Regions from separate parts of the Brachybacterium sp. AOP25-B2-12 genome, predicted to be linked through region 2. Evidence: riboswitches for the same ligand, from Rfam matches in the RefSeq annotation. Region 2 holds a riboswitch; the other holds the start of a gene.
The links. A riboswitch is a leader RNA that binds a small molecule or an ion and turns the genes downstream of it on or off. The one in region 2 is predicted to bind thiamine pyrophosphate.

Region 1: another riboswitch for thiamine pyrophosphate. It lies ahead of ACT3TZ_RS09480 (ECF transporter S component); the one in region 2 lies ahead of ACT3TZ_RS13050 (TenA family protein).

What each region holds. Positions count from the first base shown of each region.
Region 1 is NZ_JBQSXW010000011.1:22,163-26,720, reverse strand. It holds gene ACT3TZ_RS09485 (ATP-binding cassette domain-containing protein) at 1-1,297, opposite strand, end outside; gene ACT3TZ_RS09480 (ECF transporter S component) at 1,408-2,061, opposite strand; TPP riboswitch at 2,125-2,230, opposite strand; gene ACT3TZ_RS09475 (hypothetical protein) at 2,260-2,862, opposite strand; gene ACT3TZ_RS09470 (M13 family metallopeptidase) at 2,867-4,558, opposite strand, start outside.
Region 2 is NZ_JBQSXW010000020.1:40,257-44,814, reverse strand. It holds gene recQ (DNA helicase RecQ) at 1-622, shown strand, start outside; gene ACT3TZ_RS13055 (TenA family protein) at 719-1,369, opposite strand; gene ACT3TZ_RS13050 (TenA family protein) at 1,366-2,028, opposite strand; TPP riboswitch at 2,128-2,220, opposite strand; gene ACT3TZ_RS13045 (hypothetical protein) at 2,472-2,705, opposite strand; gene ACT3TZ_RS13040 (hypothetical protein) at 2,790-2,981, opposite strand; gene ACT3TZ_RS13035 (hypothetical protein) at 2,978-4,036, opposite strand; gene ACT3TZ_RS13030 (hypothetical protein) at 4,044-4,304, opposite strand; gene ACT3TZ_RS13025 (FtsK/SpoIIIE domain-containing protein) at 4,301-4,558, opposite strand, start outside.

The sequences.
Region 1 (4,558 bases), on a different contig from region 2:
CCGGACGCTCCGCGAGCGCGGCCACGACGGCGAGGCGTCTCTGCTCGCCCCCGGACAGCGCATAGGGGCTCGCCCGCTCGAGATGCTCGAGGCCTGCCGCAGACAGGAGCGCACGGGCGTGGTCGGGGTCGGTGGCCCGCGGGGAGGCGGTGGCCTCGGCCAGCACGGTCGGGGCCACGAACGAGTGCTCCGGATCCTGGGGCACCCAGGCGATCCGCCCCGCGCCCGGACCGGTGATCGTGCCGCCGCGCGCCCCATCGACCCCGAGCACGACCCGCAGCAGGGACGTCTTCCCGCTGCCGCTGGGACCGGTGACGGCCACGAGCTCGCCGGGGCAGACGCCCAGGTCCAGGTCGGTCAGGAGAGCGGGCCGGGGTGCCCGGCGCGGACCGCGAGAGCCGCGCACGGCCACCGAGAGGCCACGGAGGCTCAGGACCTCGTCGCTCCTGACCGCACCGTCCGGCCCGGCAGCCCCGACCGGCCGGTCCAGCCCGCCCACTGTGTCCGGTCCGCCGATCGCTTCCGGCCCGCCCACCATGTCCGGTCCGCCCACCGTGTCCGCCGTGGCGACCCCGCCCGGCGTCGCCGACGCGCCGGTCGTGCCCGCGTCATCTGCGCTCTCGACCGCTGTGCCGTCGCCGCCCTCGGCCGGCGGCAGTCGCAGACCCGCCTCGAGCAGGAGGTGCCGCTGCGAGGCGAGGAGCTCTGCGGGCGGCCCGTCGGCCACGACGTGCGCCTGAGGGCCGAGCACCACGAGTCGATCGACGTGCGGCAACCAGGGCCCGACGCGATGCTCGGCCACCACCAGGGTGCGGCCGTGCACGGCCTCGAGCACCGCGGTGCGGACGCGGGCGGCCGCCTCGGCGTCGAGCATGCTCGTCGGCTCGTCCAGGAGCAGCGCGCCGGGTGCCAGGGCCAGCGCCCCCGCGAGCGCGATCCGCTGCTGCTGGCCGCCCGAGGCGTCCAGGCACCGGTCCCGGGCCCCGACGTCGACCGAGGCCGCCCGCAGTGCCCGGGTGACGCGGTGCTGGATCCCTGCGTGGTCGGCACCGATGTTCTCGGGGCCGAAGGCGGTGTCGCGGCCCACCGTCTCCCCGACCAGCGCGTGCACGGGGTTCTGCAGCAGCAGACCGCGCTCACCGGGGCGGGACGGCGCGGTCACCGTGCCGGTGAGGTCCCCGCCCGTGGGGTCCAGGAGCCCTGCCAGCGCCGTGAGCACCGTCGACTTGCCGCTGCCGCTGGCACCCGCGAGGAGCACCCGCTCGCCGGGGGCGATGTGCAGGGTGAGGTCGTCGATCGTGGGCAGACGCCGGGTGGCGGGGCGCCACGAGACCCCGTCCAGCGCGAGCTCGACGGGGTGCTCGGCGGCGTCGGGTGCCCGGTGCTCCGCCTCCGTGGTCGGCGCGCTCAGACCAGTCGCTCCTCGGCGCGTTCGGTCCCGGCCGGGAACGCGTCGAGCGCGCCGGTGCGGGCGAGCGCCCGCGTCAGCGCCCAGCCGACCACCCCGGCCAGCACGATGCCCGAGACGAGGAAGAACACCAGCAGCATGAGGCCGAAGAAGGTCGAGAACTCCGGGTAGTAGGCGAAGCGCTCGTAGACCCATTCGAAGGCGGCCGCGAGGACACCGCCCAGCATCGCCACGGGCAGCGTGAAGCGCCGGTAGGCGGTCAGCAGGAAGGCGAGCTCGACGCCACCGCCCTGCAGGAATCCGGAGACGAGGGTGCCGAACCCCCAGTGACCGCCCAGCAGCGCCTCCAGGCACGCCGCGATGAGCTCGGCGAGCAGGGCCGCGCCGGGGCGGCGCACCACGAGCGCGGCGACGATCGCGGGCAGGAACCAGAATCCGGTCAGCAGACCGACCAGCGGTCGGAACGCCGCGAACAACGGGTCCAGGAGGGTGTAGAGCTGGCCGTAGCCCAGGAACGCCACGCCGAAGGCCACGCCGATCGCGACCGTCACGACCAGGTCGATCGTGCGGTACTTCAGCAGGGGGCGCGAGGCCAGACCCGCGCCGCGGGAGGACGGGGGCGCGGTGCGCTCCGTCGAGGTGGTGGTCATCATGAGCTCCTTCCATCGGGGGAAGGGCCGTCGCACACGCGCACCGGAGCCCGGCGCGAGCGTGCCACGAGAGAAATCCCGACTCCCTACGCCGGTATTGACCGGATCAGGTTCGAGGGTCTGCGCCGTTCACGCACTCTCAGCACCTCGTGGTGCTCCCCTGTCAGTGGATGACGAGCAGATCCTACCCCGTGCACGGGGCTACGGGCGGCGACGCCCCCGATGGATCAGGGCGTCCAGCGCCTCGGCGGTCGCCCGGGGGTCGTCCGCCGACAGCAGGTAGTTCTCCGCACCGCGCCCCACGATCTCGACCATCGTCCCGGCTCGGGAGACCACCATCCTGGAGCGGCGGCGCTGGTCCCCGGGTGTGAGGATGCGGCGACCCGGCAGAGCGGTCACGTCCCCGGGCATCGGCGGCAGGAGCAGGCCCGCGCGGCGTCCCACCCCGCCCACGGTCGCGCCGAGCCGCTCCGCGGGGATCGTGCGCAGCTGCACGCCGCGGAAGTCGGGGAGCGGCCAGGTGCGCTGGCGCCAGAACCCGCCCAGGCGCACCGTGACCCCGTCGGTGTCGACGACGAACGTCGTGCGCAGCCCCATCCAGGTCCATGCCGCGATCGACAGGAGCGCGACGAGGGCGAACACCGCGAGCGCCGGCCCGCTGGTCATCCCGCCCAGCAGGGGCACCACCGCCAGGACGAGGGCCGCGCCGACCACGATCCCCACGCGCGTCCAGCCCACCACGCCCGGGGTCGTGGTGCCCCGGTAGACGGCGGAGTCGGCGCCGGACCCGGCGTCGTCGTTCACGCGGTCACCAGATCCGCACGCGGTCGGCGGGGGCGAGGTACAGCGCATCGCCCTCGATCACGCCGAAGGCGTCGTAGAACGCGTCGATGTGGCCCACGGGCACGTTGCACCGGAACTCCGCGGGGGAGTGGGGGTCCGTGGCCAGACGTCGCACGGACTCCTGGGGACGGTTCTTCCCGCGCCACACGGTGGCCCAGGACCAGAACAGCCGCTGCAGACCGGTCAGGCCGTCGAGCTCGACGGCCGCGGAGTCCCCGGCGGTGCGCAGGTAGGCCTTGACGGCGATCGACAGCCCACCGAGGTCGCCGATGTTCTCCCCGATCGTCAGCGCGCCGGAGACCGTGTGCGAGTCGTCCAGCTCGCGGGGGCTGAGCTCGGAGAACTGGGCGATCAGGGCGGCGGTGCGCCGCTCGAACTCCTCGCGGTCGGCCTCGGTCCACCACGAACGGAGGTTGCCCTCGCCGTCGTACTTCGAGCCCTGGTCGTCGAAGCCGTGTCCGATCTCGTGGCCGATCACGGCGCCGATCCCGCCGAAGTTCACGGCGTCCTCGGCGTCGGCGTCGAAGAACGGGGCCTGCAGGATCGCCGCGGGAAACACGATCTCGTTGGCGCCCGGGTTGTAGTAGGCGTTGACGGTCTGCGGGGTCATGTGCCACTCGTAGGGATCCACGGGCCCGGCGACCTTGGCGTACTCGTAGGCGGCGTCGAAGCGGCGGCTCGCACGGACGGTGGCCACGAGGTCCTCGGGGTCCACCGTGAGTCCCTCGTAGCTGCGCCACCGCTCGGGGTAGCCCACCTTGGGGGTGAAGCGCTCGAGCTTGTCGAGGGCGCGCTCACGGGTCTCGGGGGTCATCCAGTCGAGGTCCTGGATGGACGCGCGGTAGGCGTCCAGCAGGGCGGTGACCAGGGCGTCCATGCGCTCCTTGTGGGTGGGCGGGAAGTGCCGGTCGACGTACTGGCGTCCCACGTCGAACCCGACGGCGCCCTCGACGAAGGCGACGCCCCGCTTCCAGCGCTCACGCAGCTCCTCGGCCCCGGACAGCACCCGCCCGGAGAAGTCGAACTCCTCGGCGACGAGATCCGCGGGCAGGTACGGGGCGTAGGCCGAGACGGTGTGCAGCGCCAGCCACGTGCGCAGCACAGGAAGCGGCGTGCCGGCCCACACGGGGGCGGCCGCGGACAGGAACTCGGGCTGGCCCACGTTGACCACGTCGAAGGCGACGGCGTCCGCGCCGGTCCCCTCGACGTAGGAGTCCCAGTCGAAGCCGGGGGAGGTCGCGGCCAGCGCCGCGCGGTCCATGGGGTTGTCGGACTTCTCGGAGTCCCGCACCCGGACGACGTCCACGTGCGCATGCGCGATCGCGGTCTCGAGCTCCAGGACCGCACGGGCCATCTCGTCGGCGTCGCCCTCGAGGAGACCCGGGCGGCCCTCGAGGCCGGCGAGCCGGGCCAGCTGTGCGAGGTGGTGGACGTAGGCCTCGCGGACCTCGGCGTAGCGCTCGTCGCGGTAGTAGGACTCGTCGGGCAGCCCCAGGCCGCCCTGGTGCAGCTTGACCTGGTAGCGCGTGGAATCCCGGTCGTCGGTCCACACGTAGGCGTGGATCAGCGAGGTGCCGGCGTCGGGAGAGGCGGTCAGACGCGTCAGCGCGGCGAGATCGGGCGTGTCCCCGATCGCGGCCAGCAGCGGCTCCAGCGG
Region 2 (4,558 bases):
GACCTGGGATGCGACCGTTGCCGCGCAGAAGCTGCTGTCGGCGGTGATCCGCCTGGACCGCGAGCGTGATCAGCGCTTCGGCTCCGGGCAGGTGATCGACGTGCTGCTGGGCCGCGAGAACGACCGCTCCCGGCAGTCCCGCCACGACCAGCTGAGCGTCTGGGGGATCGGCCAGGACCTCTCCGAGCGCCAGTGGCGCACGGCCCTGCGTCAGTTGCTGGCCCGCGGGATCGTCGAGGCCGTGGGCGACTACGGGGTGCTGGTCCCCGGCCCGAACGCCGGCCCGGTGCTGCGCGGCGAGACGACGGTGCAGCTGGCCGTGGATCGCGCCCCCGCCAAGGCGGGCGGCTCGCGCTCGTCCGGGTCCGGGTCGCGCTCCCGGGCGGCCGATGCCCTCGAGCCCGCCCAGCGGGAGATCTTCGAGGCCCTGCGGGCCTGGCGGACGAGCGTGGCCCAGGAGAAGAAGATCGCCCCGTACATGGTGTTCAGCGACGCCACGCTGGTGGGGATCATCGACGCGCATCCGCCCACCGTGGGGGCGCTCGGCCAGGTCAGCGGGGTGGGCGCCAAGAAGCTCGCGGAGTACGGGGAGGCCGTGCTCGGGGTGCTGGCCGACGCCTGAGTCCGGGGACCTTCGTCCGCACTGGAGGCACAGGCGGCCCAAGCCCGCTCAGTGCCGTGCCCGTCCCGCTCGGATGCACCGAGGCCCCGTCCGGCCTCACACGAGAGCCTGTTGCCAGAACTCCGCCTCGAGCCGGGTCGCGGTGCCGAACACCTCCACCAGGTGGGCGATCCGCCCCTCCGAGAGCGGGCCGCCTGCGAGATGGTCCAGATGCTCCTCGGCCCGCCGGGACGCCGCCTGGAAATCCTCCCCCGCGTACTCGGCGATCCATTCCGCGTACGGATGCTCGGGGTATTCGGCCAGGCGCGGTGCGAGCTCCCGGCCGATCTCCGCGTAGCCGATCGCGCACGGCGCGAGCGCGACGTCCAGTTCGAGCAGGTCACCGGCCATGCCCGTGTCCAGCACGTAGCGGGTGTACGCGACGGTGGCCTGCTTCTCGGGCACGGCTGCGAGCTGATCCGGCTCGATGCCCGACCGTCCGGCCAGGCGCACGTGCAGGCTGGTCTCGGTGATCGTCGTGGCCAGCGCATCGGCGGCCTGCGCGATCTGCGCGGCGTCGCGGCTCTTGTAGACGGCCAGCGCATTGGCGCGGGCGAAATGCAGCAGGAACCGGTAGTCCTGCAGCAGGTAGTCCTGGAAGGCGGGCAGCGGCAGGGTTCCGTCGCCGAGGCGCTCCACGAACTCGTGGCGCGTGTACGCCAGCCAGTCCGTCTCGTTCTCCGCCCGCAGCAGCTCGAACAGGCTCATGCGGGATCCCCCGCGAAAGGGTGGGCGTACGCGGCGTCGAAGAACGCCAGCTCGAGGTCCACGGCGCGGGCGAAGAACGCCCGGGCGGCCTCCGGATCGGCCGGCCCCACCCGGTCCAGCTCCGCGGTCAGGAACGCCACGACGTCACGGAACGCCGGATTGTCGTGCAGGGTGATCCAGTCCGCGTGGACGAAGCTCTGAGGTCGCTGCTGGGGGGCGTTCTGCGCCCAGTCGAGGTAGAGCCCCTCGACCACGGCCAGCACACCGAGGGCCGCCGAGTAGCTCCCGGTCGCGGCCGCCTCCCGGAAGAGTGCCGTGAACCCCGCGGTCGCGGCCGTGTCGGGCACCTGCGCGCGGGCGTCCTCGGGCGCGCCGAGTGCCTCGAAGGACCGCAGGAAGTAGGTGTTCTCGTCGCCTGCGACCTCCCCCACGAACTGCGACAGGCGGATCCGCGCCGCGAAGGTGTCCGCCGACGCGATCGCCGATCCCAGGAGCACCAGGAAGCTGTCGAGGAAGCGATGGTCCTGGATCAGGTAGCCGGCCATCACCGGATCCGGGACGGTGCCCTCGGTCAGCTCACGGACGAACCGGTGCCCGGTGGCCCGCTCCCACGTCTCCTGGTTCTCGCGCCGCAGCGCCTGGGTGAAGGTCTCGGTCATGGCTGCCTCTCCGTGGGCCCCGCAGGGCCGCGTCTCGGTGACGGGGCGCAGAGCCCCGGGATGGAGACACAGGGTCGGCGGACGTGCGGGCAGACCCCGGCAGACCGTCCATGACATCCCTCCGCGAGTACGAACTCGATCAGGTTCCCGGGTGTGATCTCAGCCCCCGATGGGGCACCCCGTGTCGAGGTCGAGCGTACGGGGTGGGGGCGCGGGTGGCCAGGGAGCGCAGCTCCCGGCCCCCGGGACGACTGAGGCCCGCGGACGACGAACCGTCCTGGTCCCGTGACCCCACGTGCCCTCAGCCCACGGCCCACAGCCCACAGCCCACAGCCCACAGCGTCGATGAACCTGTCACGGCATTCGACCGGCGATCTCCCCTCATCCGGAGCAGCGCACGATCCTCTGACGGCGGTCTTCCCGCCCAGCACTGCCGACCGGTCTCAGCCGACCACTCCTCCCAGCGCAGGAAGTGCCCCGAGGGCGCCCGTCGACCCTGCGCTCGTGAGGAAGGAGAAGCACGCCGAGATCCCCGTGAGGACGAGCCAGACGGCGATCACCACCAGCACGAGCTTGACGATCAGCCACACCAGGGCGCGTCGGCGGGCGGATTCCTCCGCTGTCCGCGGGACGCTCGTGTCCCGCTCGGGGGGTTCACGCAGCTGCTGTTCGGTCACGGGACCCTCCTCGGGTTTGGGGAACTCGTACGGGTTGCAGGGACGGGGCGGCGCATGGGTGCCCTTCTGGCGCGCCGACTGCGGTCAGAGGTCACGCGAGGCCTCCCGGATCTCCTGCTGCGCTCGGGACTCGGCGACGTCGAGTGCGACCGCCGCGACCACCAGGCCGTCGACGACCTCGCGACGGAATCGCCTCGACGCCGCGTCCTGCCACGCGGCACCTATGTCCTCCGAGGTCCGGCGCAGACGGTCGGCACCGTCGCGGATCTCGCTCATCGGACACCGCCGTCCACCCGCACGCCGGCGTCGTCCGCGGCATCGCCCGCCAGACAGCGGACCGGGAGCTCGGTGAGCCCGGCCCGCTGGGCCGCGGCGACGTGCCCCCTGCCCGCCACGACGTGCAGGGGCGGCCCGGGGAGCACGGTCACCGGGTTCTCCAGCAGCCTGCGCACGACCTCACGCAAGGTGCGTTCACCCGACCGGCCGGATGCCGCATCGGCAGCGTCGATGCGCCGTTCCCAGTCCTCGCCCGCGAGGAGGGGAGGCAGGGCGTTCTCGAAGCGCTCGACGTCCCAGCGGTCGCGGGCCGAGCATTCGTCCGAGCCCACCGTGTCGATGTCGCGGAGCGGGACTGTCGTCAGCCCCCATCGGCTCTCCCATCCGGCGATGGCAGCATACGATCCCGAGCCCCCGGCGGCAGCTCCCGCACCGGGACCGCCGGACGACGCGGCGGACGCGCCGGGAGCTGAGCCGTACGCCCCGATCGCGTGGTACTCGTCGAGAAGACCGGAGAGCCGACCGAGCTGTGCTCGCCCCCGCAGGATCAGCGCGCCGCTGATCCCCACGTAGCTCAGCGCCGAACGCCGGTAGCGCTCGGAGGCGGCGTGGATCCTCTCCCCCGCGGCTCGGCACCGCCGCATCGCCTCCTCCGCCTCGGCGAGGGCACGGCGGGCCCGGACGACCTGCTGCTCGGCACGGGACTCATCGGACCGGGCCGCGGACAGCGATCCCTCCGCCGCCCGCAGCCGGGCCAGACCAGGACCCGAGTAGCGAGGATCCGGGTCCACGGCGGCATGGGCGCGGCTGACCTCGACCTGCGCCGCCTGGACCCGCGTCCGCGCGGCCGAGAGCGCACCTCGGGCGGACCCGAGCTCGGATTGCGCATCGTGATGATCCGCCCGTCGGCCCTCGAGCGCTTCGGCGGCCCGGGCCTCGTGCGATCGCAGGGAGCTCCGGGCGGCCGCATCACCGGCGATCATCGCCGCGCCGAACACGGCGATCCCGCGCGCGGAGCGCTGCAGCGCCTCCTGACTGGAATGGGCGGCGGTCATGACGCGCTCACCGCAGGAACTCGCGCAGGGTGCGCGCCTTGGAGTCGACCTCCCGGGAGTGCTCGCCCAAGGCATGGGAGAACCTCCGCATGCCCTTGACCGCCTGGCGCACATCGTTGTCGATGCGGTCCTTGACCCCATCGCGCCAGTCGATCGTCTCGAGCGTCCGCTCGAGCTCCCGGTTGAACCGCTCGACGTCGTCCTGGATCCCCCGGAGACGTCGGGCGAAGCGCTCGAGGTCCTCGGGGCTGGCGTGCACCCGGTTCATGCGACGACACCGCCCTCGCGCACGTCGTCCGTGGCCAGGGCTCCGACCTCATCCCTCCACCAGGCCAGCGGAACCTCGGTCACGGCCAGCACGCCCTGGGTCCGTCCGCTGTCACGATCGAAGAACAGCGCCTGGCGGGGCTTCTGCGCGGGAGAGATCCCGTGGTCGAAGAAGTCGGCGGCATCGTCCGGAGAGATGGGCCCTGCCAGACGGAGGTCGAAGGCGGCGATCGCGGACCTGCTGAGCTTCCGCGT